3 regions of the Kitasatospora sp. NBC_01246 genome follow, and region 1 is predicted to be linked to each of the others. Evidence: predicted binding sites of a transcription regulator. Region 1 holds the regulator's gene; each other region holds the start of a gene.
What was found. The regulator HrcA, encoded in region 1, represses chaperone genes, less so after heat shock. The targets are predictions, from matches to a motif close to TTNGCACTCNGNNNNNCNGAGTGCNAA.
Positions count from the first base shown of each region.

Region 2: groL (chaperonin GroEL) is a predicted target of HrcA. The motif match lies at 6,320-6,346, and genes of this name have one in related genera.
Region 3: OG618_RS22160 (FmdB family zinc ribbon protein) is a predicted target of HrcA. The motif match lies at 5,517-5,543, and genes of this name have one in related genera.

Region 1 is NZ_CP108484.1:2,990,722-2,998,406, reverse strand. Features, by position in the region: gene hemW (radical SAM family heme chaperone HemW) at 1-783, shown strand, start outside; gene OG618_RS13125 (DUF3097 domain-containing protein) at 841-1,674, opposite strand; gene pspAB (PspA-associated protein PspAB) at 1,706-2,290, opposite strand; gene htpX (zinc metalloprotease HtpX) at 2,320-3,240, opposite strand; gene hrcA (heat-inducible transcriptional repressor HrcA) at 3,501-4,535, shown strand; gene dnaJ (molecular chaperone DnaJ) at 4,612-5,751, shown strand; gene OG618_RS13100 (16S rRNA (uracil(1498)-N(3))-methyltransferase) at 5,842-6,591, shown strand; gene OG618_RS13095 (S41 family peptidase) at 6,718-7,685, shown strand, end outside.
Region 2 is NZ_CP108484.1:4,885,793-4,893,477, reverse strand. Features, by position in the region: gene OG618_RS21475 (HelD family protein) at 1-1,069, shown strand, start outside; gene OG618_RS21470 (copper homeostasis protein CutC) at 1,176-1,862, opposite strand; gene OG618_RS21465 (hypothetical protein) at 1,918-2,859, opposite strand; gene OG618_RS21460 (PadR family transcriptional regulator) at 2,856-3,203, opposite strand; gene OG618_RS21455 (HD domain-containing protein) at 3,294-3,947, shown strand; gene OG618_RS21450 (hypothetical protein) at 4,075-4,440, opposite strand; gene groL (chaperonin GroEL) at 4,541-6,163, opposite strand; gene OG618_RS21440 (cold-shock protein) at 6,579-6,782, opposite strand; gene OG618_RS21435 (ubiquitin-like small modifier protein 1) at 7,386-7,664, opposite strand.
Region 3 is NZ_CP108484.1:5,048,313-5,055,997, reverse strand. Features, by position in the region: gene OG618_RS22175 (penicillin acylase family protein) at 1-1,807, opposite strand, end outside; gene OG618_RS22170 (potassium/proton antiporter) at 2,112-3,599, shown strand; gene OG618_RS22165 (MFS transporter) at 4,036-5,313, shown strand; gene OG618_RS22160 (FmdB family zinc ribbon protein) at 5,555-5,893, shown strand; gene mscL (large conductance mechanosensitive channel protein MscL) at 6,466-6,879, shown strand; gene OG618_RS22150 (hypothetical protein) at 6,890-7,159, opposite strand; gene OG618_RS22145 (sigma-70 family RNA polymerase sigma factor) at 7,284-7,685, opposite strand, start outside.

The DNA of each region.
Region 1 (7,685 bases):
AACCGGGTCTCCTTCGGCATGCAGAGCGCCCGGCCGCACGTCCTGCGGCTGCTCGACCGCCACCACACCCCGGGCCGCCCGGAGGCCTGCGTGGCCGAGGCCCGCGCGGCCGGCTTCGAGCACGTCAACCTGGACCTCATCTACGGCACCCCCGGCGAGTCCGACGACGACTGGCGGGCCTCCCTGGACGCCGCGATCGGCGCCGGGCCGGACCACGTCTCGGCCTACTCGCTGATCGTCGAGGACGGCACCAAGCTGGCCGCCCGGGTCAAGCGCGGCGAGCTGCCGATGATCGACGACGACGTGCACGCCGACCGCTACCTGATCGCCGAGCAGGCGCTCGCCGCCGCCGGCTACTCCTGGTACGAGGTCTCCAACTGGGCCACCACCCCGCAGGGCCGCTGCCGCCACAACGAGCTCTACTGGACCGGCGGCGACTGGTGGGGCGCCGGCCCCGGCGCGCACAGCCACGTCGGCGGCGTCCGCTGGTGGAACGCCAAGCACCCGGCCGGCTACGCCCGCGCCCTCGCCGAGCGCCGCACCCCGGCCCAGGGCCGCGAGCGGCTCACCGACGAGGACCGCCGGGTCGAGCGCATCCTGCTCGAACTGCGCCTCGCCGAGGGCATCCCGCTGGACCTGCTCACGGCGACCGGCCGCGCGGCCGCCGACCGGCACCTCGCCGACGGCCTGCTCGACCGCACCACCCACGAGCGCGGCCGGGCCACCCTGACCCTCCAGGGCCGCCTCCTGGCCGACGCCGTGGTCCGCGACCTGGTGGACTGAGAGTCGTTGCCGTGGTGTCGGCCGCCGGCTCGCGGTCGCGGGCCCACGGCTGACCGGTCAGTCCTCCAGGGTGACGAAGTCGATCAGTTCCTCGACCTTCGCCAGGAGCGCGGGCTCCAGGTCCTTGAAGGAGTCGACCGAGGCGAGGATCCGCTTCCACGCGGCGGGGGTGTCGGCCGGCCAGCCGAGGCGGCGGCAGACGCCCCCCTTCCAGTCCTCGCCGTAGGGGACGTCCGGCCAGCCGGGGATGCCGACGGAGGAGGGCTTCACGGCCTGCCAGACGTCGATGTACGGGTGGCCGACGACCAGCACGGCGTCGCCGGTGACCCGGGCGGCGATCCGGTGCTCCTTGGTGCCGGGGAGCAGGTGGTCGACCAGGACGCCGAGCCGGCGGCCCGGGCCGGGGGCGAAGTCGGCGACGATCGCGGGCAGGTCGTCGATGCCCTCCAGGTACTCGACAACGACGCCCTCGATCCGCAGGTCGTCCCCCCAGACCCGCTCGACCAGTTCGGCGTCGTGCCGCCCCTCGACGTAGATCCGCGACTCCCGGGCCACCCGGGCCCGCGCTCCGGGGACGGCGACCGAGCCGGAGGCCGTCCGGCCCGGGGCGCGCGGGGGAGCCGGCGCCGCGGCGGCGGGGCGGACCAGGGTGACGGTCCGGCCCTCCAGCAGGAAGCCGCGCGGCACCAGCGGGAACACCCGCCGCTTGCCGAACCGGTCCTCCAGGGTGACGGTGAACCCCTCGGCGGTCTTCTCGCAGCGCACCACCGCGCCGCAGAAGCCGGTCGCGGCCTCCTCGACCACGAGGTCCCGGTCGGCGGGCACCTCGGGGGCGGGCTGCTGCCGCTTCCACGGCGGGGTGAGGTCGGGTCCGTACTGGCGGCTGCGCATGCAGGTGACTATAGGCAGGCCCGACGGGGCGTCACAGGCCCGGCGCGCCCCAGACCGGGAACCAGCGGGTGAGGTCCTTCTCCAGCCGCAGGTCGTTCCCCAGCATGGCGTTGACCTGCAGTTCCAGCGGGCTGTCGCGCTTCTCCCCGCCGCCCGGCACCGGCGCGAACGGGTAGAAGGTGCCGCGCTTGTACAGGTAGACCAGCGCCAGCGGCTGCCCCTCGGCGCCGCGGAAGGCCACCAGCGAGCAGAGCAGCTGCGGGCCGAAGCCGTTCCCCTCCAGCTCGCTGTTGACCGCGTGCAGGTCGTTGACCAGCTCCGGCAGCTCCTCGGGGGTGTGCCGGGCGAGCAGCCAGGAGTAGCCGTAGGCGTCCTTGGAGGCCTCCACCGGGACGCCGCCGCGCTCGGTGTCGGCGTCCAGCAGGGCCCGGACCTGCCGCTCGACCTCGACGAAGGCGCCGCCCTCGACCGAGGAGAAGCAGACCGACCCGACGCCGGTCGGCCGGAAGCCGGCCGCCGCCTCCAGGGTCAGCGCGGCCGAGGGCACGCCGAACAGCTGGTCGAGGTCGGGCCGGACGGGCTTGGTGCGGCCGAACAGTGCGTCCAGGATTCCCACGGCGGTCCCCTCCGGGGCGTGTCGTCGGCTCAGCGGCCGAGCTGGGTGGAGATCTTCGCCAGCTGCTCCAGCCGCTGCTCCAGCGAGGGGTGGGTGGAGAACAGCTGCGAGGCGGCCTCCCGGGCGCTCAGCGCGGGGGCGAAGTAGAAGGCGTTGTACGGCTGGGCCTGCCGCAGGTCCTTGGTCGGGATCGCGGCGATCTGGCCGGTCACCTTGGTGAGCGCCGAGGCCAGTGCGCTGGGCCGGCCGGTGAGCTGGGCGGCGGCCCGGTCGGCGGCCAGTTCCCGGTAGCGGGAGAGCAACCGGGTCAGCAGGAAGCTGATCGCGTACACCACCACCGACACCAGCGGGATGACCAGCGCGGCGATCGCGGCGTTGGAGTCGTTGCTGTTGCGGCCGCCGCCCATGAAGCCGCCGTACATCGCGATCCGGGTCATCGCGCCGGCCAGTACGCCGAGGAAGCCGGCGATGGTCATCACCGCGACGTCCCGGTGGGCGACGTGCGACAGCTCGTGCGCCAGGACGCCCTCCAGTTCCTCCGGTTCCAGCCGCCGCAGCAGCCCGGTGGTGACGCAGACCACCGCGTTCTGCGGGTTGCGGCCGGTCGCGAAGGCGTTCGGCATGTCGTTGTCGGCGACCGCCACCCGGGGTTTGGGCATGTCGGCGAGGGCGCAGAGCCGGTCGATGGTGCCGTGCAGCTGGGGGTACTGCTCCGGGGTCACCCGGTGGGCGCCCATCGCCCGTTCGGTGATCTTGTCGCTGAACCAGAACTGGGCCACGAACAGCCCGCCGGAGATCAGCACGATCAGTGGCCAGGCGCCGCGCAGCAGCGCGATCAGCAGGCCGGTGAAACCCACGTACAGGAGCCCGATCACGAACATGGTCCCGACCATCCGGCCGGTCAGGCCGCGGTCCGGGGCGAAGCGGGTGGGCTGGCCCGAGGTCGACATCGCTGGTCCTCCGTTCGCCGTTCGCTATCGATGCTGCCACCCGGCCGGTCCCGCGGCATCACCCGCGCGCCGCGCGATGCGGGCAGGATCACCCCGGCGGTGCCGTTCCTGCCGTCGGACCCGGGCCTTACACTGGCAGGTACGGTTCTGGCACTCCTCTGTTCAGAGTGCCAAAGGCCGCGGTCCGCCCGGCGGACCGCACCATGCCGGAACGACACACGTCACCACGGACAACGTGCGAAGAGGGAGGTGCGTGCCCCATGGCCGGTGAGGTCCGCCAGCTCGACGAACGCAAGCTCGCCGTGCTCCGCGCCATCGTCCAGGACTACGTGGGCACCGAGGAGCCGGTCGGCTCCAAGGCTCTCGTCGAACGCCACAACCTCGGGGTCTCCCCGGCCACCGTCCGCAACGACATGGCCGCGCTGGAGGAGGACGGCTTCATCCACCAGCCGCACACCAGCGCCGGGCGGATCCCCACCGACAAGGGGTACCGCCTCTTCGTCGACCGGCTCGCCGAGGTCAAGCCGATGAGCGCACCCGAGCGGCGGGCGATCCGGCACTTCCTGGACGGCGCGGTGGACCTGGACGACGTGGTCGCCCGCACGGTCCGGCTGCTCGCCCAGCTCACCCGGCAGGTGGCGGTGGTCCAGTACCCCTCGCTCTCCCGCTCCACGGTGCGCCACATCGAGCTGGTCGCGCTCGCTCCGGCCAAGGTCATGCTGGTCCTGATCACCAACACCGGCCGGGTCGAGCAGCGGATGGTCGACTGCCCGGGTCCGGTCGGCGAGGTGGTCCTCGCGGACCTCCGTGCCAAGATCAACACGAGGGCCGTCGGCGTGCGGCTGCCCGACGTGCCGGGGCTGCTGGACGAGCTCCCGGCGATGTTCGAGGCGGTGGACCGGCCGGCCGTCACCATCGTCCTGGCGACGCTCTTCGAGGCGCTCGCCGAGCAGAACGAGGAGCGGATCATGTTGGCCGGCACGGCCAACCTGACCCGCTTCGGCCACGACTTCCCGCTCACCATCCAGCCGGTGCTGGAGGCGCTGGAGGAGCAGGTCGTCCTGCTGCGCCTCCTGGGTGAGACGGCGGACGCCGGGATGACGGTCCGGATCGGCCGGGAGAACGCGTACGAAGGGCTCAATTCCACCTCGGTCGTCTCGGTCGGTTACGGTTCGGGCGACGAGAGCGTGGCCAAACTGGGTGTGATCGGTCCGACCCGGATGGACTATCCGGGCACAATGGGGGCGGTGCGAGCGGTGGCACGGTACGTGGGCCAGATCCTGGCCGAGTCGTAGGGAACGACCGGTGTCACACAGGTGACACCGGTACCAGTCGCAAGCACTTCTACAGGCGGAACAAGCGGAGCATTTGGTGGCCACGGACTACTACGCGGTACTCGGCGTCCGACGGGATGCGGGGCAGGACGAGATCAAGAAGGCGTTCCGGCGCCTGGCGCGCGAACTGCACCCGGACGTCAACCCCGACCCGAAGACGCAGGAGCGGTTCAAGGAGATCAACGCCGCCTACGAGGTCCTCTCCGACCCGCAGAAGCGGCAGGTCTACGACCTCGGCGGGGATCCCCTCTCGCCCAACGGCGGAGGCGCGGGCGGCTTCGGCGCGGGCGCGGCCGGGTTCGGCTTCTCCGACATCATGGACGCGTTCTTCGGCGCGGCCGCCGGTCAGCGCGGCCCGCGCTCGCGCACCCGGCGCGGCCAGGACGCCATGATCCGGCTGGAGATCACCCTGGAGGAGGCCGCGTTCGGCACCACCAAGGAACTCCAGGTCGACACCGCCGTCACCTGCACCACGTGCAGCGGCGAGGGCGCCGCCCCCGGCACCTCCGCGCAGACCTGTGACATGTGTCGCGGCAAGGGCGAGGTCTCCCAGGTCACCCGGTCCTTCCTGGGCCAGGTCATGACCTCCCGGCCCTGCCCGCAGTGCCAGGGCTTCGGCACCGTCGTGCCGACCCCGTGCCCGGAGTGCGCCGGTGACGGCCGCGTGCGGGCCCGCCGCACCCTGACCGTGAAGATCCCGGCCGGTGTCGACAACGGCACCCGGATCCAGCTGGCCGGCGAGGGCGAGGTCGGCCCCGGCGGCGGCCCGGCCGGCGACCTCTACGTCGAGATCGCCGAGAGCACCCACCCGACCTTCCAGCGCCGCGGCGACGACCTGCACTGCACGGTCACCATCCCGATGACGGCCGCCTCGCTCGGCACCCAGGTGCCGCTGCAGACCCTGGACGGGCTGGAGGAGGTCGACATCCGGCCCGGCACCCAGTCCGGCCAGTCGATCCCGCTGCACGCCCGCGGCATCACCCATCTGCGCGGCGGCGGCCGGGGCGACTTGATAGTGCACGTCGAGGTGCAGACGCCCACCAAGCTCGACCCCGAGCAGGAGGACCTGCTGCGCCGGCTCGCGGTGCTGCGCGGCGAGGAGCGGCCCTCCGGCCAGTTCGCGCCGGGCCAGCAGGGGCTGTTCTCCCGGCTGAAGGACGCCTTCAACGGCCGCTGACCGTACCGGCGCCCGGTGCCCCGCTCCCGGCGGGTCACCGGGCGCCGTCGTTCCCCCGTCCGTCCCCCCACCCCCACTCCAGGAACCGCCATGACCGCGCCCGTGTTCGTCGTCGAGACCGCGCAGCTCGCCTCCGCCGCCCCCGGCGCGGTGGTCCGGCTGGACGGCCCGGAGGGGCGGCACGCCGCCGCCGTGAAGCGGCTGGAGCCGGGCGAGGCGGTGACCCTGGCCGACGGGCTCGGCCTGGGCGCCGACGGCACCGTCACGGCCGTGCACGGCAAGGACGCCGTCGAGGTGACGGTCGCCGGGGTCCGCCGGGAGGCCGAGCCGGCGCCGCGGATCGTCGTCGTCCAGGCGCTGCCCAAGGGCGACCGCGGCGAGCTGGCGGTGGAGACCATGACCGAGGTCGGCGTGGACGTGGTGATCCCCTGGGCCGCCTCCCGCTGCATCACCCAGTGGAAGGGCGAGCGCGGTGCCAAGGCGCTCGCGAAGTGGCGCTCCACCGCCCGCGAGGCGGGCAAGCAGTCCCGCCGGCTGCGCTTCCCCGAGGTCCGCGAACTCGCCACCACCCGCCAGCTGGCGTCCGTCCTGGCCGGGGCCGCGCTCGCCGCGGTGCTGCACGAGGACGGCGCCGAGCCGCTGGCCGGCGCCGCGCTGCCCGGCGGCGGGGACATCGTGCTGGTGGTCGGCCCCGAGGGCGGGGTCTCCCCGGAGGAGCTGGCCGCCTTCGCCGAGGCCGGTGCCAGGCCGTACCGGCTCGGGTCCTCGGTGCTGCGCACCTCGACCGCGGGAGTGGCCGCCGGCGCCCTGCTGCTGGGCCGCACCGGCCGCTGGGGCTGAGCGGGCCGGTCGCCGCACGGACCGTTCGTCCCCCGGTGGTTCGTTCCCCGGCGGTTCGTCCCCCGTAGGGGGCGGCCTGCGCGAAACCGGAGGCGCGCCGCCCCGGCGGGTGCGTAGGGTGCGGCTGTGAGCGAATCCCCGAGCACCCCTGCCGGCGCCTACCTGCGCCATCCGCACCTGCACGGTGACCTGATCACCTTCGTCGCGGAGAACGACGTCTGGCTCGCCCCGCTGGACGGCGGCCGGCCCTGGCGGCTGACGGCCGATCACGTCCCGGTCCGCCGCCCGCGCTTCTCGCCGGACGGCCGGCACATCGCCTTCGTCTCCACCCGGGACGGCGCGCCCGAGGTGCACGTCGCGCCGGTGGACGGCGGGCCGTCCCGGCGGCTGACGTACTGGGGCAGCGACCAGACGCAGCTGCAGGGCTGGACGGCCGACGGCAGCCCGGTCGCCACCACCTCCGCCGGACAGGCCACCCTGCGCCGCACCTGGGCCCACGCCGTACCGCTGGACGGCGGCGAGCCGCGGCGGCTGCCGTACGGGCCGGTCGGCGGCGTGGCGTACGAGCCGGGCGGCGACCGGGTGCTGCTGCTCTCGGCGGCCGGTGCGGAGCCCGCGCGGTGGAAGCGCTACCGGGGCGGCCGGGTCGGCAAGCTCTGGATCGGCGCCGAGCGGTTCGCCCGCGTCCACGAGGAGCTGGACGGGCACATCGAGGCGCCGCTCTGGGTCGACGCGCCCGGCGGCGCCCGGATCGCCTTCCTGGCCGACCACGAGGGCGTCGGCGAGCTCTACTCCAGCCTCCCCGACGGCAGCGGCCTGCGCCGCCACACCACCTCCCCGGAGGGCTTCTACGCCCGCGGCGCGACCAGCGACGGCACCCGGGTGATCTGGCACCGGGCCGGTGACCTCTGGCTGCTGGACGACCTCGACGGCGCCGAGCCGCGCCGGCTGGACGTCCGGCCGTCCGGCCCCCGGGCCGGCCGGCGGCCCCGCCCGGTGCCGGCCGCGCACTGGCTGGAGAGCGCCGCCCCCGACCGCACCGGCCGGGCCGGCGCCGTGGTGGTGCGCGGCAGCGTGCACTGGCTGCCGCACCG
Region 2 (7,685 bases), 1.9 Mb from region 1:
CGAGGAGCTGACCGCCCGCGACATCCGCTACGGCGCGGCTCGGGAGGCCCTGCCCCAGCGGATCGCGCACGCCGTGCTGCTGAAGATGGAGCAGGGCGGCGAGGCGCCGGACGACCGGGTGCAGGACGCGGTGGCCCGCAACGCGGCGGTGAAGGCGACGGTCAAGGAGTGCTGGCCGCCGGTCGATCCGGCCAGGCTGGTGCACCGGCTGCTCTCCGACCCGGAGTTCCTGGCGCGGTGCGCGGAGGGCGTCCTCACCCCCGAGGAGCAGCGCACGGTGCTCTGGTCCAAGCCCGGCCGCTCGGTGCGGACCGCCCGCTGGACGCCGGCCGACGCCGTCCTGGTGGACGAGGCCACCGACCTGGTCCAGCGCACGCCCTCGCTCGGCCACGTGGTGCTTGACGAGGCCCAGGACCTCTCCCCGATGCAGTACCGCGCCGTCGGCCGCCGCTGCACCACGGGCTCGGCGACCGTCCTCGGCGATCTCGCCCAGGGCACCACCCCCTGGGCGACGGCGAGCTGGCCGGACGCGCTGCACCACCTGGGCAAGCCGTCCGCTCACATCGAGGAGCTGACCAAGGGCTTCCGCGTCCCCGAGGAGGTCATCGCCTACGCCTCCCGGCTGCTGCCCGCGATCGCCCCCGGTCTCGCCCCCGCGACGTCCGTGCGCGCGGCGCCCGGCTCGCTGACGATCACCCGCGTCCCGGACGACGGGCTGGAGAAGGCGGTCGTCGAGGCCTGCCACCGGGCCCTGGAGCACGAGGGCTCGACCGGTCTGATCGCCGCCGACGCGCGCGTCCCGCTGCTCGCCGCGGCACTCACAGCGGCCGGCCTGCCGTTCCTCTCCCCCGGCGCCGAGACCAGCGCCGAGGCCCGGCTGACCCTCGTCCCGGCCTCGCTGGCCAAGGGTCTGGAGTACGACTACGTGGTGCTGGACGAGCCGGCCGCGGTGGTCGCCGGCGAGCCGGACGAGCGGACCGGCCTGCGCCGCCTGTACATGGCGCTGACCCGTGCCGTCTCCGGGCTGACGGTGCTGCACGCCGAGCCGCTGCCCGACCGGCTGGGCTGACCGCGCCGGGCCCGGGACGCGCGAAAGGGGACCGGCGGTATCCGCCGGTCCCCTTCGCGCGTCGAGTCGCGGACCGCCGATCGCTCAGCTGTCGGCGCTCTCACGCTCAGCCATCGATCAGGGACCGCCACTCGGCGACCTTGGAGGCGTCCACGGGGGACTGCCACCCGGCGACCCGCACCGCTCCGCCGACGTGGAAGCCGTCGAAGCCCGCCGCCCGCAAACCGGGCAGGTGTTCGGCCCGCAGGCCGCCGCCGATCAGGATCCGCTGCCCGTACCCCGGCTCGCCGGCCCTGGCCAGCTCGGCCAGCAGCACCTCCCGGCCCGCGTCCACCCCGGCCACCGCGCCCGAGGTGAGGTAGGTGTCCAGCCCGGACAGCCCGCCGAGGGCCGCCCGGAGGGCGGTCCGGTCGGCGCTGTGGTCGATCGCCCGGTGGAACGTCCAGCGGCAGCCCGCCACCGCGTCGGCGACCGCCTCGGTGGCGGCGAGGTCGACGGCGCCGTCGGCCGTCAGGAAGCCGAAGACGAACTCGTCGGCGCCCTCGGCCCGCAGCGCGGCGGCCCGGGCCACCAGCTCGTCCAGGTCGCCCGGCGCGAAGCCGTCCCGGACGCGCAGCATGACGCGCAGCGGCAGCTCCACGGCGGCCCGGATCTTGGCGAAGTCCTCGACCGACGGAGTGAGCCCGTCGGCGGCCATGTCCGTGACCAGTTCGAGCCGGTCGGCGCCGCCCGACTCGGCGGCCTGGGCGTCCTGGGGCGTCAGCGCGATGACTTCGAAAATTGGTCTAGACATATCAGACAGCCTGCCACATCGCGAGGCGCCCGGCGAGGCCCGTACGGCCGATCGGTCACAGAGCCGAGCGGCGCAGACCCTCGATACCCCGCCAGCCGATCCCGGCCACCGCCACGAACGCCGCGCCGACCGCGCCGACCCCCAACAGGTTCCAGATCCCACCGGCCGACTCCCAGAGGCTGAACAGGCTGAACGAGAGGGTGAGCGGCAGCACCGCCAGCCCGATCGCCGCCGGCACCAGCCAACCGCGCGCCGCGGCGCACACCAGCAGCAGCGGAACCGCCAGCAGCAGGGCGGCCCACGGGTCGTTCATCAGGTACCGGGTGTCCCAGCCGCCCTGGGCGCTGACCACCAGCAGACCCCCGACCGCGCCCAGCGGCACCAGGGCCGCGGTCCGCCAGGTCGGCCGGCCCAGCAGGTCCCCCGGCGCGGCGAGCACCAGCAGACCGGACAGCACGAACGGCAGCGCGGAGGTGGAGCTGTAGGAGAACCACCACCAGTCGACGAACTCCACGCTCAGGACGGAGTCGGCCAGGTTCAGCAGACCGGCACCGATCACCGCGACCGACAGGACCCGGGCCGCCGTCCAGTGCCCCAGCACCGCGGCCACCGCCAGCAGCAGCGAGGCCACCGGCAGCGCGAACACGGTCAGCGCCAGCAGGACCGAGGAGTGCGCCCCCTGGATCCGCCAGGCGACCAGGTCGGGGTTGCTGACCCACGGGTAGAGGGCGGCCCCCGCGGCGGTGCCGGCCACCAGCGGAACCGCCAGCGCCAGCAGCCGCCCGGCCGCCGACGCCGAGGTCAGCCGGGCGCGCATCCGCAGGCCGTAGGCGGCGAGGTCCAGCGCCTCCCGCAGCAGGGTGGGCCGGTCCGCCTCCGCCGTGGTGTCAGCGAAGACCGCGGCCAGCTCCTCGCCGCGCTCGCGGCGGTAGCGGGCCGGGTAGAGCTGGAGCGCCGCCCGCAGGGCGACCGGCCGGTCGATGGTCTGCATGCTCACGCGAAGACCCCCCTGACCATCGAGAGCACGGCGGAGAGCCTGCGCTCGGCCTCGGAGGCGACGGCCCGCAGCCGCCCCGCCTCGGCCGCCAGCGCGCCGCGGCCGGCCGGCGTCAGCGCGTAGCTGCGCCGGGCCCGGCCGTCCACGACCTCCTCGGCGGCGACCTCGATCAGGCCCTGCTGGAGCAGCCGGTCGAGCGCGCCGTAGAGGGTGCCGGTGCGCATCTTCACCCGGCCGTCGGAGATCGCGGTGACCTCCTGGATGAGCGCGTAGCCGTGTCTGGGCGCGTCGGCCAGCGCGGTGAGCAGAAGCAGCGTCGGCTCCTGCATGGCTCGTTCTGTCATAGGACTACATATATCGTCAAACTACATATGCGTCCAGTGGCCCCGCCGGACTCCGCCCGTGCCGCGACCGGCACCCGCCAGAATGAGCCCATGCCGAACCAGCCCGCCGCCCCCGTCCCGGCCGACCTGCTCGCCGACTGGACCGCCCTGCTGCGCCGCTGCGGCGCCGGCGCCGACCCCGCGCCGTACGGCCGCGACCTGCTGGGCCGCTGGGCCGAACCGCAGCGCCGCTACCACACCACCGCCCACCTGCGGGCGGTGCTCGGCCACGTGGACGTGCTCGCCGCGCACGCCGAGGACCCGGACACCGTCCGGCTGGCCGCCTGGTTCCACGACGCCGTCTACCGCCCGGACCGCTCCGAGAACGAGGAGCGCAGCGCCGCCCTCGCCGTCCGGGCGCTCACCGAGGCGGGCCTGTCCGGGCCGCGGACCGCCGAGGTGGCCCGTCTGGTCCGGCTCACCGTCTCGCACCGCCCCGAACCCGGCGACCGGGACGGCGAGGTGCTCTGCGACGCGGACCTCGCCGTCCTCGGCGGCGACCCGCGGGCGTACGCCGCCTACGCGGCCGCGGTGCGCGAGGAGTACGCCTTCGTCCCGGAGCCGGACTTCCGCGCCGGGCGGGCCGACATCCTGCGCCGGCTCCTGGCCCTGCCCGCGCTCTACCGCACGCCCCTCGCCCGCGAGCGCTTCGACGCCGCCGCCCGGGCCAACCTGGCGGCCGAACTCGACCGGCTCGAAGGCTGACTCACTGACCGGCCGACCGGCTGACCAGCCGGCTCACTGACCGGCCGACCCGTTGACCGGCCGACCCGCCCAGGACGCGCGAAGGCCCGGCCCGGCGCACGGGGCGCCGGGCCGGGCCGGGGCAGGATCAGCCGTCGAGCCGGCCGACGGGCGCCACCACCGCCCCCGCCTTGCCGCAGACCCAGTGCGGCTCCGGCCCCAGCTCGGGCTCGACGCCCAGCGCGTGCGGGTCACCATCGGCCGCGCACGAGGTGCAGAGCGGCCAGCGGCCGTAGGCCTCCAGCAGCGCGTCCTGGACATCCTGGGCGACCAGCCCGAGCACGTACTCGGCGCCGTCCGGCCACTGCTCAAGCCACCACCGGCGGTGCGTCACGGCGTCCTCGACCAGCGACACCACGGCGGCGTCCGCCACGTCCCGCGCGGTCAGGTCGGCCAGGATCAGCGCCCGCGCGTTGTGCAGGGCGGTCTCGATGTCATCAGCGGTGGCAGCCATCCGTCCATTGTCCCAAAACGGCGCCGGACACAACGCCGCACGGGCGGCTCCCCGAGGGGAACCGCCCGTGCGATCGGGAAACGACCGATCCCGGAGGGGATCAGAAGTCCATGTCACCGCCCGGCATGCCGCCGCCGGCGGCCGCGGCGGCCTTCTCCGGCTTGTCGGCGATGACGGCCTCGGTGGTGAGGAAGAGCGCCGCGATGGAGGCGGCGTTCTGCAGCGCGGAACGGGTGACCTTCGCCGGGTCGATGATGCCCTCGGCGATGAGGTCGACGTAGGTGTTGGTGGCGGCGTTCAGGCCGTGACCGGCGGGGAGGTTGCGCACCTTCTCCACCACGACACCGCCCTCGAGGCCGGCGTTGGTCGCGATCTGCTTGATCGGGGCCTCCAGCGCCACGCGGACGATGTTGGCACCGGTGGCCTCGTCGCCCTCCAGCTCCAGCTTGTCGAACGCGACACCGGCCTGCAGCAGCGCGACGCCACCACCGGCGACGATGCCCTCCTCGACGGCGGCCTTCGCGTTGCGGACGGCGTCCTCGATGCGGTGCTTGCGCTCCTTGAGCTCCACCTCGGTGGCCGCGCCGGCCTTGATGACGGCCACGCCGCCGGCCAGCTTGGCGAGGCGCTCCTGGAGCTTCTCGCGGTCGTAGTCCGAGTCGCTGTTCTCGATCTCGGCACGGATCTGGTTCACGCGGCCGGCGACCTGGTCGCTGTCGCCGCCACCGTCGACGATGGTGGTCTCGTCCTTGGTGATGACCACCTTGCGGGCGGTGCCCAGCAGGTCGACGCCGGCGTTCTCCAGCTTGAGGCCGACCTCCTCGGAGATCACGGTGCCACCGGTGAGGATGGCGATGTCGCCGAGCATGGCCTTGCGGCGGTCGCCGAAGCCCGGGGCCTTGACGGCGACGGACTTGAAGGTGCCGCGGATCTTGTTCACGACCAGGGTCGACAGGGCCTCGCCCTCGACGTCCTCGGCGATGATGACGAGCGGCTTGCCGCTCTGCATGACCTTCTCCAGCAGCGGGAGCAGGTCCTTGACCGAGCCGATCTTGGAGTTGGCGATGAGGATGTACGGGTCCTCGAACGTCGCCTCCATCCGCTCCAGGTCGGTGGCGAAGTAGGCGGAGATGTAGCCCTTGTCGAAGCGCATGCCCTCGGTGAGCTCGAGCTCCAGACCGAAGGTGTTGCTCTCCTCGACGGTGATGACGCCTTCCTTGCCGACCTTGTCCATGGCCTCGGCGATGAGCTCGCCGATCTGGGTGTCGGCGGCCGAGATGGAGGCGGTGGAGGCGATCTGCTCCTTGGTCTCCACGTCCTTGGCCTGGGCCAGCAGCTGGTCCGAGACGGCCTGGACGGCCTTCTCGATACCGCGCTTCAGGGCCATCGGGTTGGCGCCGGCGGCGACGTTGCGCAGACCCTCGCGAACGAGCGCCTGGGCCAGCACGGTGGCGGTGGTGGTGCCGTCACCCGCGACGTCGTCGGTCTTCTTGGCGACCTCCTTGACGAGCTCCGCGCCGATCTTCTCGTAGGGGTCCTCGAGCTCGATCTCCTTGGCGATGGAGACACCGTCGTTGGTGATCGTGGGGGCGCCCCACTTCTTCTCCAGCACGACGTTGCGGCCCTTGGGGCCGAGCGTGACCTTCACCGCGTCGGCGAGCTGGTTCATGCCACGCTCAAGGCCGCGGCGAGCTTCCTCATCAAAGGCGATGATCTTGGCCATCAGAAGTGGTCCTCCGGGACACGGTCGACTGCTCGGACCAAGGGGTGCCCGCGACGGACGGCCCTGGTGTGCGGGGGTCCTTTCCCCTACCGCTCCCGGGGGCCTCACCGACCCAGTCCGCTGTCACTCTCACACTGTGAGTGCTAACGCCAATGATTAGCACTCCGGGTAGGCGAGTGCAAGCCCAATCGCCCAACCCGCGAGCCGCGTCCGCCCCCTGCGGCCGCCGTCGGCGAGCCCCCGACGGGCCGCCGACGGGCCGCCGCCGGGGTGTCCGGCACCCCCGCGCCGGACGCCGCGCGGGCCCCCGCCGGACATGCCGACGGGCCCGTACGACATGTGTCGTACGGGCCCGTCGTGAAGCAAGAGGTGCACCAGCCGAATGGGCCGAGCCGAACTCCTGGGGTCGGAAAGGTCAGACCGCGGCGCGGACCATGTCCGCCTGCGGGCCCTTCTGCCCCTGAGAGATCTCGAACTCGACCCGCTGGCCCTCCTCAAGGGTGCGGTAGCCGTCCATCTGGATCGCGCTGTAGTGGACGAAGACGTCCGCACCACCGTCGACCGCGATGAAGCCGTAGCCCTTCTCCGCGTTGAACCACTTGACGGTGCCCTGAGCCATTCCGAACTCCCCTAGTGCTGTGCTGGCCCTTCACGCGCCCGCAGGTCGCGGGCCCGGGTCTGGTTTGAGGCCGGCCCGGGGAACCCCCCCTGGGCGCAGCCGTGCACGCCACAATCGTCCGCGGAGACCACCGGAAGACCTCCGGTGAGCGGGTGATTGCGTCGACCGCGGCTGAATGTATCCGGATCGACGCCCTCTGCAACAGGGTCAACCGCTGGGAATTCCCGAGGTCCGCCAGGGGACAGGCCAGACCAAAGCGGGAGGAAATCGGCATTTCACGCCGGACATAGCGGACGAATTACTCAAATGCCTTCGAGAATTCTGACATCGGCCTGACATGTTTCACGGTCACGGCCCCGGCGCCGGTCTCAGCGGCCGGACAGACACCGGCGGTACGGGCGCGGACGGAGTTCGAGTACCGGCGCGAGGGGGGTGGCGCGGCCCTCTTCCCGGACGAGCCACACTCTACTCCCCCGGACCGCGAAATATTCCCGCCGGAATGCGGCGGGCCGCCCGCGCGTACGGAGATCGGAATTCCGTACGGGCGGACGGCCCGGTCGAAAACGGGTCGGCCGATGAAAGGCCTGGTCGGAAAGGGGCGGATCAGCAGCCGCCGGCCACCGCCGGAATGATCGAAACGCTCGCGCCGTCCTTGATCTCGGTGGCCAGGCCCTCGGCGAACCGGACGTCGTCGTCGTTCACGTAGACGTTGACGAACCGGCGCAGCTTGCCGGCGTCGTCCAGGATCCGGGCGGCGATCCCGGCGTGGTTCCGCTCCAGGTCGGCGATGACGTCGCCCAGGGTGGCGCCCTCGGCGGCCACCTCGGCGGCGCCGCCGGTGTAGGTGCGCAGGATGGTCGGGATGCGGACGGTGGCGCTCATGGGGGATCTCCTCGGGCGGTG
Region 3 (7,685 bases), 2.1 Mb from region 1:
TGTCGTCCGGCGAGATCTTGCCGTTGTTCCTGAGCTTGGCCTCGATCTGGTCGGTGATCTCCTTGGCCCGGGTGCCGTACTCCCAGTCCTTGGTCAGCAGGTACTTGTACGAGGGGTCGACCACGGCCTGGTTGGCGGTGACGATGTAGCCGGCGGCCGGGTTGCGGCTGTAGGGCAGGGCGGTGAAGGGGACGGCGCCCTTCCACTGGTACGAGGAGTCCCAGCCCGGCGCCGGGTAGCCGCCGTCGCCCTTGCCGCGGACCGGGATGTTGCCCGGGGCCTGGTAGCCGATGTTCTCGGCGTCGGCGTAGATCAGGTTCTGCGCGGGGACGGCGAAGTCCTTCGCGGCGGCCCGGAAGTCGTCCCAGCCCTTGGCGCGGTCCAGCGCGAAGACGGCGTCCATGGTCTTGCCCGGCTCCAGCGCCGTCCACTGCAGGGCCACGCCGTAGCCGCTGGTCGAGCGGTCCGGGGCGGAGGCGCCGTTCGGCGCGTACTTGCCGACGTTCTGCTGCTCGGTGCTCTGGTCGGAGATCAGCGGGGCGCCGGTCTGGGTGGTGCGGACGGTGATGGTGCGGTCCTCGCCGCCGGCCACCTTGATGGTCTCCTTGCGCAGCGTGAACTTCACCTCCTTGCCGTCCACCAGGTAGGTCTCCGGGCCGGTGACCTTCTCCAGGAAGAGGTCGGTGACGTCCGCGCCGAGGTTGGTGAAGCCCCAGGCGATGTCCTTGTTGTGGCCGATCACCACGCCCGGCATACCGGCGAAGGTGAAGCCGGAGACGTCGTACTGGCAGGCGGGCGAGGCGGTGCGGCAGTGCAGGCCCATCTGGTACCAGACCGACGGCAGGCCGGGGCCGAGGTGCGGGTCGTTGGCCAGCAGCGGCTTGCCGGTGGTGGTGTGCGAGCCGGCGACCACCCAGGAGTTGGACCCGATGCCCTGGCCCTGCCGGCCGAGCAGCTGCGGCATCGCGTCGATCCGGTCGGTGACGTCCTTGAACATCGCCTTGGTCGCGGCCGCGCCCTGCGCGGTGCCCGTGGTGGGGCCGGACTGGGCGGCCCCGTCCGCCGGGCGGTACGCGTCGCCCGAGACGGTGCCGGTCTTCACGATGGTGCCGTTGCGCGCGTACGGGTACTCCGGATACAGCTCGGCGATCTTCTCCGGGCTGAAGTCCTGGGCGAGCAGCGAGCGGTCGATCTCCTCCTGGAGGTTCCCCGAGAGGTTCCAGGCCATCGCCTTCAGCCAGGAGACCGAGTCGACCGGGGCCCACTGCTCCGGCTTGTAGTCGCCGTTCACCACGCCGAGCAGGCTGTACTCCAGCGAGGCGCTCGCGCCGCCGGGGTGCTCGCCGAGCCAGGCGTTGACGCCGTCCGCGTACGCCTGGAGGTTCTTCCTGGTCTCGGGCGACAGCTGGGAGTCGATCTCCTTCTGCGCCACGTCGCGCCAGCCCATGGTGCGGATGAAGGAGTCGGTCTCGACCTGGCTGTCGCCGAACATCTCGGAGAGCCGGCCCGCGGTGATGTGCCGTCGGACGTCCATCTCCCAGAACCGGTCCTGCGCCTGCACGTAGCCCTGGGCGCGGAAGAGGTCCTCCGGGGTGTCGGCGTAGAGCTGGGGGATGCCGTTGGCATCCCGCTTCACGTCGACCGGCGCGCTCAGGCCCGCCACCTTGACGCTGCCGTCGACCTCCGGGAAGGACGCGCGTACCGCGGCCACCCCCCGGTAGCCGCCGTAGCCGGCGCCGGCCACCAGCAGCACGACCAGCACGATCACGATCAGACGGGCGCGCCGGAACTTCTTCGAGCGGGGCATCTGGGTCCTTGCGGTCCTCGACTGGGGGACGGGCGGGCATGTCCAGGGCACACGGCCATGACAGGGGACCACATTAGGCCGAGTCCACTGGCGGGCGTGCACGGGGGACGTTCACGGTGGGATCGGACGAGGTCAGCGGAGGGTGGGAAGGGACCCGTGTGAACGGTGAAGCTAAAGATATGGCAAAATGTTAGACTGAGTAACGATCCGCTAGCGGAGCAATCGCCCCCGGCCGGTCGGCTCCCCCCGGCCTCACCGCCACCAGACACCCCGCCCGCCCCCAGCCTGCCCGAGGTGCCCCTGCGTGAATGTCGACCACCTGAACCGGCTGCTCCTCGAATTCTCCGTGATCCTGCTGGTCGCGGTGGTCGCCGTGCGCATCTCGACCCGGTCGGGGCTGCCCAGCCTGCTGATCTACCTCGGCATCGGCGTCGCCCTCGGCCAGAACGGCCTGGGCTTCGCCTTCAACAACGCCGCGCTGACCCAGGTGATCGGCTACGCCGCACTGGTCGTCATCCTGGCCGAGGGCGGTCTCAAGACGAGCTGGCGCGAGGTCAGACCCGTGATGCCGGCCGCCACCGTGCTCGCCACGGTCGGCGTCGGGATCAGCGTCTTCGTGACCGCGGCCGGCGCGCACTGGCTGGTCGGCCTGGACTGGCGGACGTCCATGCTGCTCGGCGCGATCGTCTCCTCGACCGACGCGGCCGCCGTCTTCTCCGTGCTGCGGATGGTCCCGCTGCCGCACCGGCTGACCGGGCTCCTGGAGGCCGAGTCGGGCTTCAACGACGCCCCCGTGGTGATCCTCGTCGTCGCCTTCGCCACCACCGGTGAACTCGACTCCTGGTACGTCCTGATCGGCACGATCGTCGCCGAGCTGGCCATCGGGGCCGCGGTCGGCCTCACGGTCGGCAAGCTGGGCGCGTTCGGGATCAAGCACGTCGCCCTGCCGTCCTCCGGCCTCTACCCGATCGCCGTCCTGGCGCTCACCGTGCTCGCCTACGCCGGCGGCGCGCTGCTGCACGGCTCCGGCTTCCTCGCCGTCTACATCAGCGCGGTCATCCTGGGGAACGCCAAACTGCCGCACGGGCCCGCCGTCCGCGGCTTCGCCGACGGACTGGCCTGGATCGGGCAGATCGGCATGTTCGTGCTGCTCGGCCTGCTCTGCACCCCCGAGACCATGGGCTCGGCCGTGGTGCCCGCGCTGGTGATCGGCACCGTGCTGGTCTTCCTGGCCAGGCCGCTGTCCGTGGTGATCACGCTGACGCCCTTCAAGCTGCCCGGCCGCGAGCAGGCGCTGCTCAGCTGGGCCGGGCTGCGCGGGGCGGTGCCCATCGTGCTGGCGACCATCCCGATGGTGGCCGGCACGCCGATGGCCCACGACGTCTTCAACATCGTCTTCATCCTGGTCGTGGTCTTCACCCTGCTCCAGGGCCCGACCCTGCCCTGGGTCGCCAAGTGGCTGAAGATCTCCGAGGGCTCGATGGGCCAGGACCTCGGCATCGAGTCCGCGCCCCTGGAGAAGCTGCACGGACACCTGCTGTCGGTGGCGCTGTCGCCGAGTTCCAGGATGTCCGGCGTGGAGATCGGCGAGCTGCGGCTGCCGGCCGGCGCGGCGGTGACCCTGGTCGTCCGGGAGGGCAGCAGCTTCGTCCCGGACAAGGCCACCGTGCTGCGCGGCGGCGACGAACTGCTGGTCGTGACCACCGACGAGGTCAGCGAGGCCGCCGAGCGGCGGCTGCGGGCCGTGGACAAGGGCGGCAAGCTCGCGGGGTGGCTGTACGGGCGGCGGTGACCGCGATGACCACGGGGGGTTCGTCCAGCGTTCACCTCCGATGGACGGGACAGATCTGGATGTCCTCTGTATGGTGGGGGTAGCGCGTCATCTACGCGCGTATATGCAGAACGATCGAAACACCCCAGCATCTGCCTGAAGCAGAGTTGGCGCGACCGCTCGGCGGCCGCGGCCCGGATCCCGGCAACCACGCCGGGCGGGCCCGGTAACTACCCCGGTCGACGCGCGAGAGGACGACTCTCGGCGCCGTCGGGGCCACCCCATGCCCCTTCCGCGCTACCAGGCAGCAGGAAGGACGACCGTGACGGCCCGCCGAACGGTCGAGAACACCGCGGACACCCGCGCCGCCCTGGCCACCGACACGCTCCCGGACACCCGGCCGGGCACCGGGGCCACCGCCGACCAGGGCGCACCCGCCCGCGTCGGGTACGGCGCACTGCTGCGCACCCCCGGGGCCTGGACGTTCCTGGCCCCCGCCTTCGCCGCGCGGCTCCCGTACGCGATGCTCAGCCTGGGCATCGTCCTGCTGGTGCTGGACACCCACGGCTCCTACGGCACGGCCGGCAGCGTCGCGGCGGTCTCCGCCGTCGCCCAGGCCTTCATCGGCCCGCAGACCGGCCGGCTGGCCGACCGCTACGGCCAAGCCGCCGTGCTCGTCCCGACCGTGATCGTGCACGCGGTCTCGGTCGGCGCGCTGATCGCGCTGGCCCTGGGCCACGCCCCGGTCTGGACCCTCTTCCTCGCCGCCGCCCCGGCCGGCGCCAGCGTGCCGCAGGTCGGCGCGATGGTCCGGTCCCGCTGGGTCGCCAAGCTCTCCGCCGAGGGTGCGGCCGGCGGACGCTCGGCGTCCGCGCTGTCGGCCGCCAAGCTCAACACCGCCTTCGCCTTCGAGTCCGTGACGGACGAGTTCACCTTCGTGATCGGCCCGGTGCTCGCCGGCGCCATCGCCACCTCGGTCACGCCCGCCGCCGGGCTGATCGCCGAGGCCGCGCTGACCGTGGTCGGCGGACTGGCCTTCGCCGCCCAGCGGCGCACCGCGCCGGCCCGGCACCCGCACCAGCCCGGCGTCCGCCGGGTCTCCGCGCTCTCCTCCCCCGGCGTCCGGCTGCTGGCCGGCGCGTTCCTGGGCGTCGGCACCGTCTTCGGCGCCATGCAGGTGTCGGTCACCGCGTTCACCGAGTCGGTCGGCCAGCCCGGCGCCAACGGCACCGTGTACGGGATCTTCGCCGGCGGCTCGATGCTGGCCGGCGTGCTGTACGGCATGGTCGCCTGGCGCCGGGCCGCCCGGCACCGGATGCTGGCCAGCTACGCGCTGCTGGTCGTGGGCTGCTCGACGCTCTGGGCGATGCCCAACCTGGTCGCGCTGTCCGTTGCCGGGCTGGTCTGCGGCCTGGCCATCGCACCGACGCTGATCACCGGGTACACCCTGGTCGAGACGCTGGTCGCGGACGGCGCCAAGACCGAGGCCTTCACCTGGCTGACCGGTGCCATCGGGCTGGGCCTGGCGGCCGGGTCCACGGTCGCCGGACGGCTGATCGACGGACACGGGCCGTCGGCCGGGTTCCTGGTGCCGATGGCCGGTGCCGGGCTCGGCCTGGTCGCGCTGGTCGCGCTGCGGCACCTGCTGATCGCGCCGGGCGCGGCGAGCACGGTGGTCGCGGGCGCGAACGAGCGGGGCTCGGCTCCGCAGCTGGTCGGGGCGGCGAAGGGCTGAGCGGCGGGGCTCGGGGCGCCGGGTCGGGCGCCGGGTCGGGTCGGACGCGTCCGGCCGGTCGGGCGGCGGGTCCGGGCCGGGGCGGCGGCCCTCGGCGGCCGGCTTCCGGCGGGCGGGGGAACGGGTGCTTCGGCGCGCCCCCGGCTCATCTCACATTCGAGTCGCTGGACTGATCCAGCGGAATGCCGCATCATTGACCATCGTTAGCACTCATCAGGCGAGAGTGCCAGGAGGAAGACAAGTGCCCACGTACCAGTACCAGTGCACCGAGTGCGGCAACGGCCTGGAGGCGGTGCAGAAGTTCACCGACGAGGCGCTGACCACGTGCCCCGACTGCCAGGGACGGCTCCGCAAGGTCTTCTCGGCCGTGGGTGTGGTCTTCAAGGGCTCCGGCTTCTACCGGACCGACAGCCGATCCTCGTCCAGCAGCTCGGTGGGCACCGGCTCGTCGTCGAACTCGACCTCGTCGGATTCGTCCTCGTCCGGCTCGTCGTCGGCTGCTTCGACCTCGTCCTCGTCGTCCTCGGGCGGCTCGACCGCTGCCGCGAGCTCGGCTCCGGCGGCGAAGCCGGCCGGCTGAGACCAGAACTTCGCAAGGCCCGGGGGCCCGCGCCATCGCGCGGCCCGCGGGCCTTTCGCGTGCCCGGGCGGAGGCAGGCCGCTCGCGGTCAACCGCCGATGGGCCCACTACCCCGTTCGGGCGTACGGAGTTGTCCACAGGGCCGAGTTGTCCACAGACCTGGGGACAGGACTTCCACCCGCCCCGTGGGCCGCCCAGAGTGTGCGTCGGAAGAGCCGGCCCGCACCCCGGACCGGCGCCCCGCGACCACCGGTGGTGCCCATGTCGACCACGAGCCTCCCCCCGCGATTCCCGCCGCTCCCCGCCCCGGCCGTTCCGCCCCGGCGGGAGGTGCCGCCCTTCGCGCCGATCCGGCGTGGCGGTGGCCGCCTCCACCGGCTCCGCCGGGCCGCCCGGCACCGGCTCGGGGTGCCCGCCCTGCTGCTGATCGCCCTGTCGGCCGCGCTGGCCGTCGGGCCCGCGCGGGCGGGTCTCTCCCCTCCGGGCGCCGCGTCGGTCGGCCGATCGGGTTGTCAATCGGAACACCTCGAAGCTCACCCGTGACCGGAACACGACTTCGTCGTTCACGCGGCATGAAAGGCTTCAAGGAATTCCTGCTGCGCGGAAATGTCGTCGAACTCGCCGTCGCCGTCGTCATCGGCGCGGCGTTCACCAACATCATCAACGCCTTCGTCAAGGGCGTGATCAACCCGATCGTCGGCGCCTTCGGGGCCAAGGACCTGGGTGCCTACAGTTCCTGCCTCAAGGGCCCCTGCGAGCTGAGCGCGACCGGCGAGGTCACGTCCGGGGTCCTCATCCTGTGGGGCTCGGTGCTGAGCGCCCTCCTGCAGTTCGTCATTACCGCGGCCGTCGTCTACTTCTGCCTGATCCTGCCGATGACCAGGCTCGCCGCCCGGCGCAGAGGCATCACCGAGGTCCAGGCGGAGGCCGAGCAGGTCCTGCTGCTGACCGAGATCCGCGACGCGCTGGTCACGCGGCAGCGCTGAGCACTCCCCGTCAGTCGCCGTGGTGCGGCGGGCGCTGGCTCAGGTACCAGTCCAGCCCCCGTCCACCACTGTCCGCCGTTCCCGGGCGCCCGCCCCAGCCGGCGTCGGTGTCGTCACTGGACTGCTGGTCCAGCGGGTCCCGGAAGACCAGCCGGCCCTTCCTCGCGGCCTTGGGGTCGTCGGACGCCTTCACGGCCTCCGCGGCGTCCGTCCTGCCCCCGCCGTCCTGCCTGGGCTCCCGCTCGGTCACCGGCCCGCCTCCGTCTCGCACATCGTCCACTCCTCCAGCCTAGAAGCTCCCCGCGCCCGTGCCGACCGCCGCCGGGGACGCGTAAGGGCCCCGGTGCGGAGCGAGTCCGCACCCGGGGCCCCGGTACGCCGGCGAGGTGGCGGCGGCGAGGCCGTCAGGCGGCTTCGAAGCCCGCGTGGTCGGCGATCCGCTTCAGCTCGGCCAGCGCGTGCTTCTCGATCTGGCGGATCCGCTCCCGCGTCAGCCCGTGCTGCTTGCCCACCTCGGTGAGCGTCCGCTCACGGCCGTCCTCCATCCCGTAGCGCGACCGGATGATCGAGGCCGTCCGGTCGTCCAGACGCCCGATCAGACCGTCCAGCTCCTCGCGGCGGAGCATGACCATCACGGCGTCCTCCGGGGACGTCGCCCCGGTGTCCTCGACCAGGTCGCCGAACTGGGTCTCGCCCTCGTCGTCGACGGACATGTTGAGGCTCACCGGGTCACGCGCCCAGTCCAGGACATCCTTGATCCGCGCCTCGGTGGTGTCCAGCTCGGCCGCGATCTCGGCCGGCTCCGG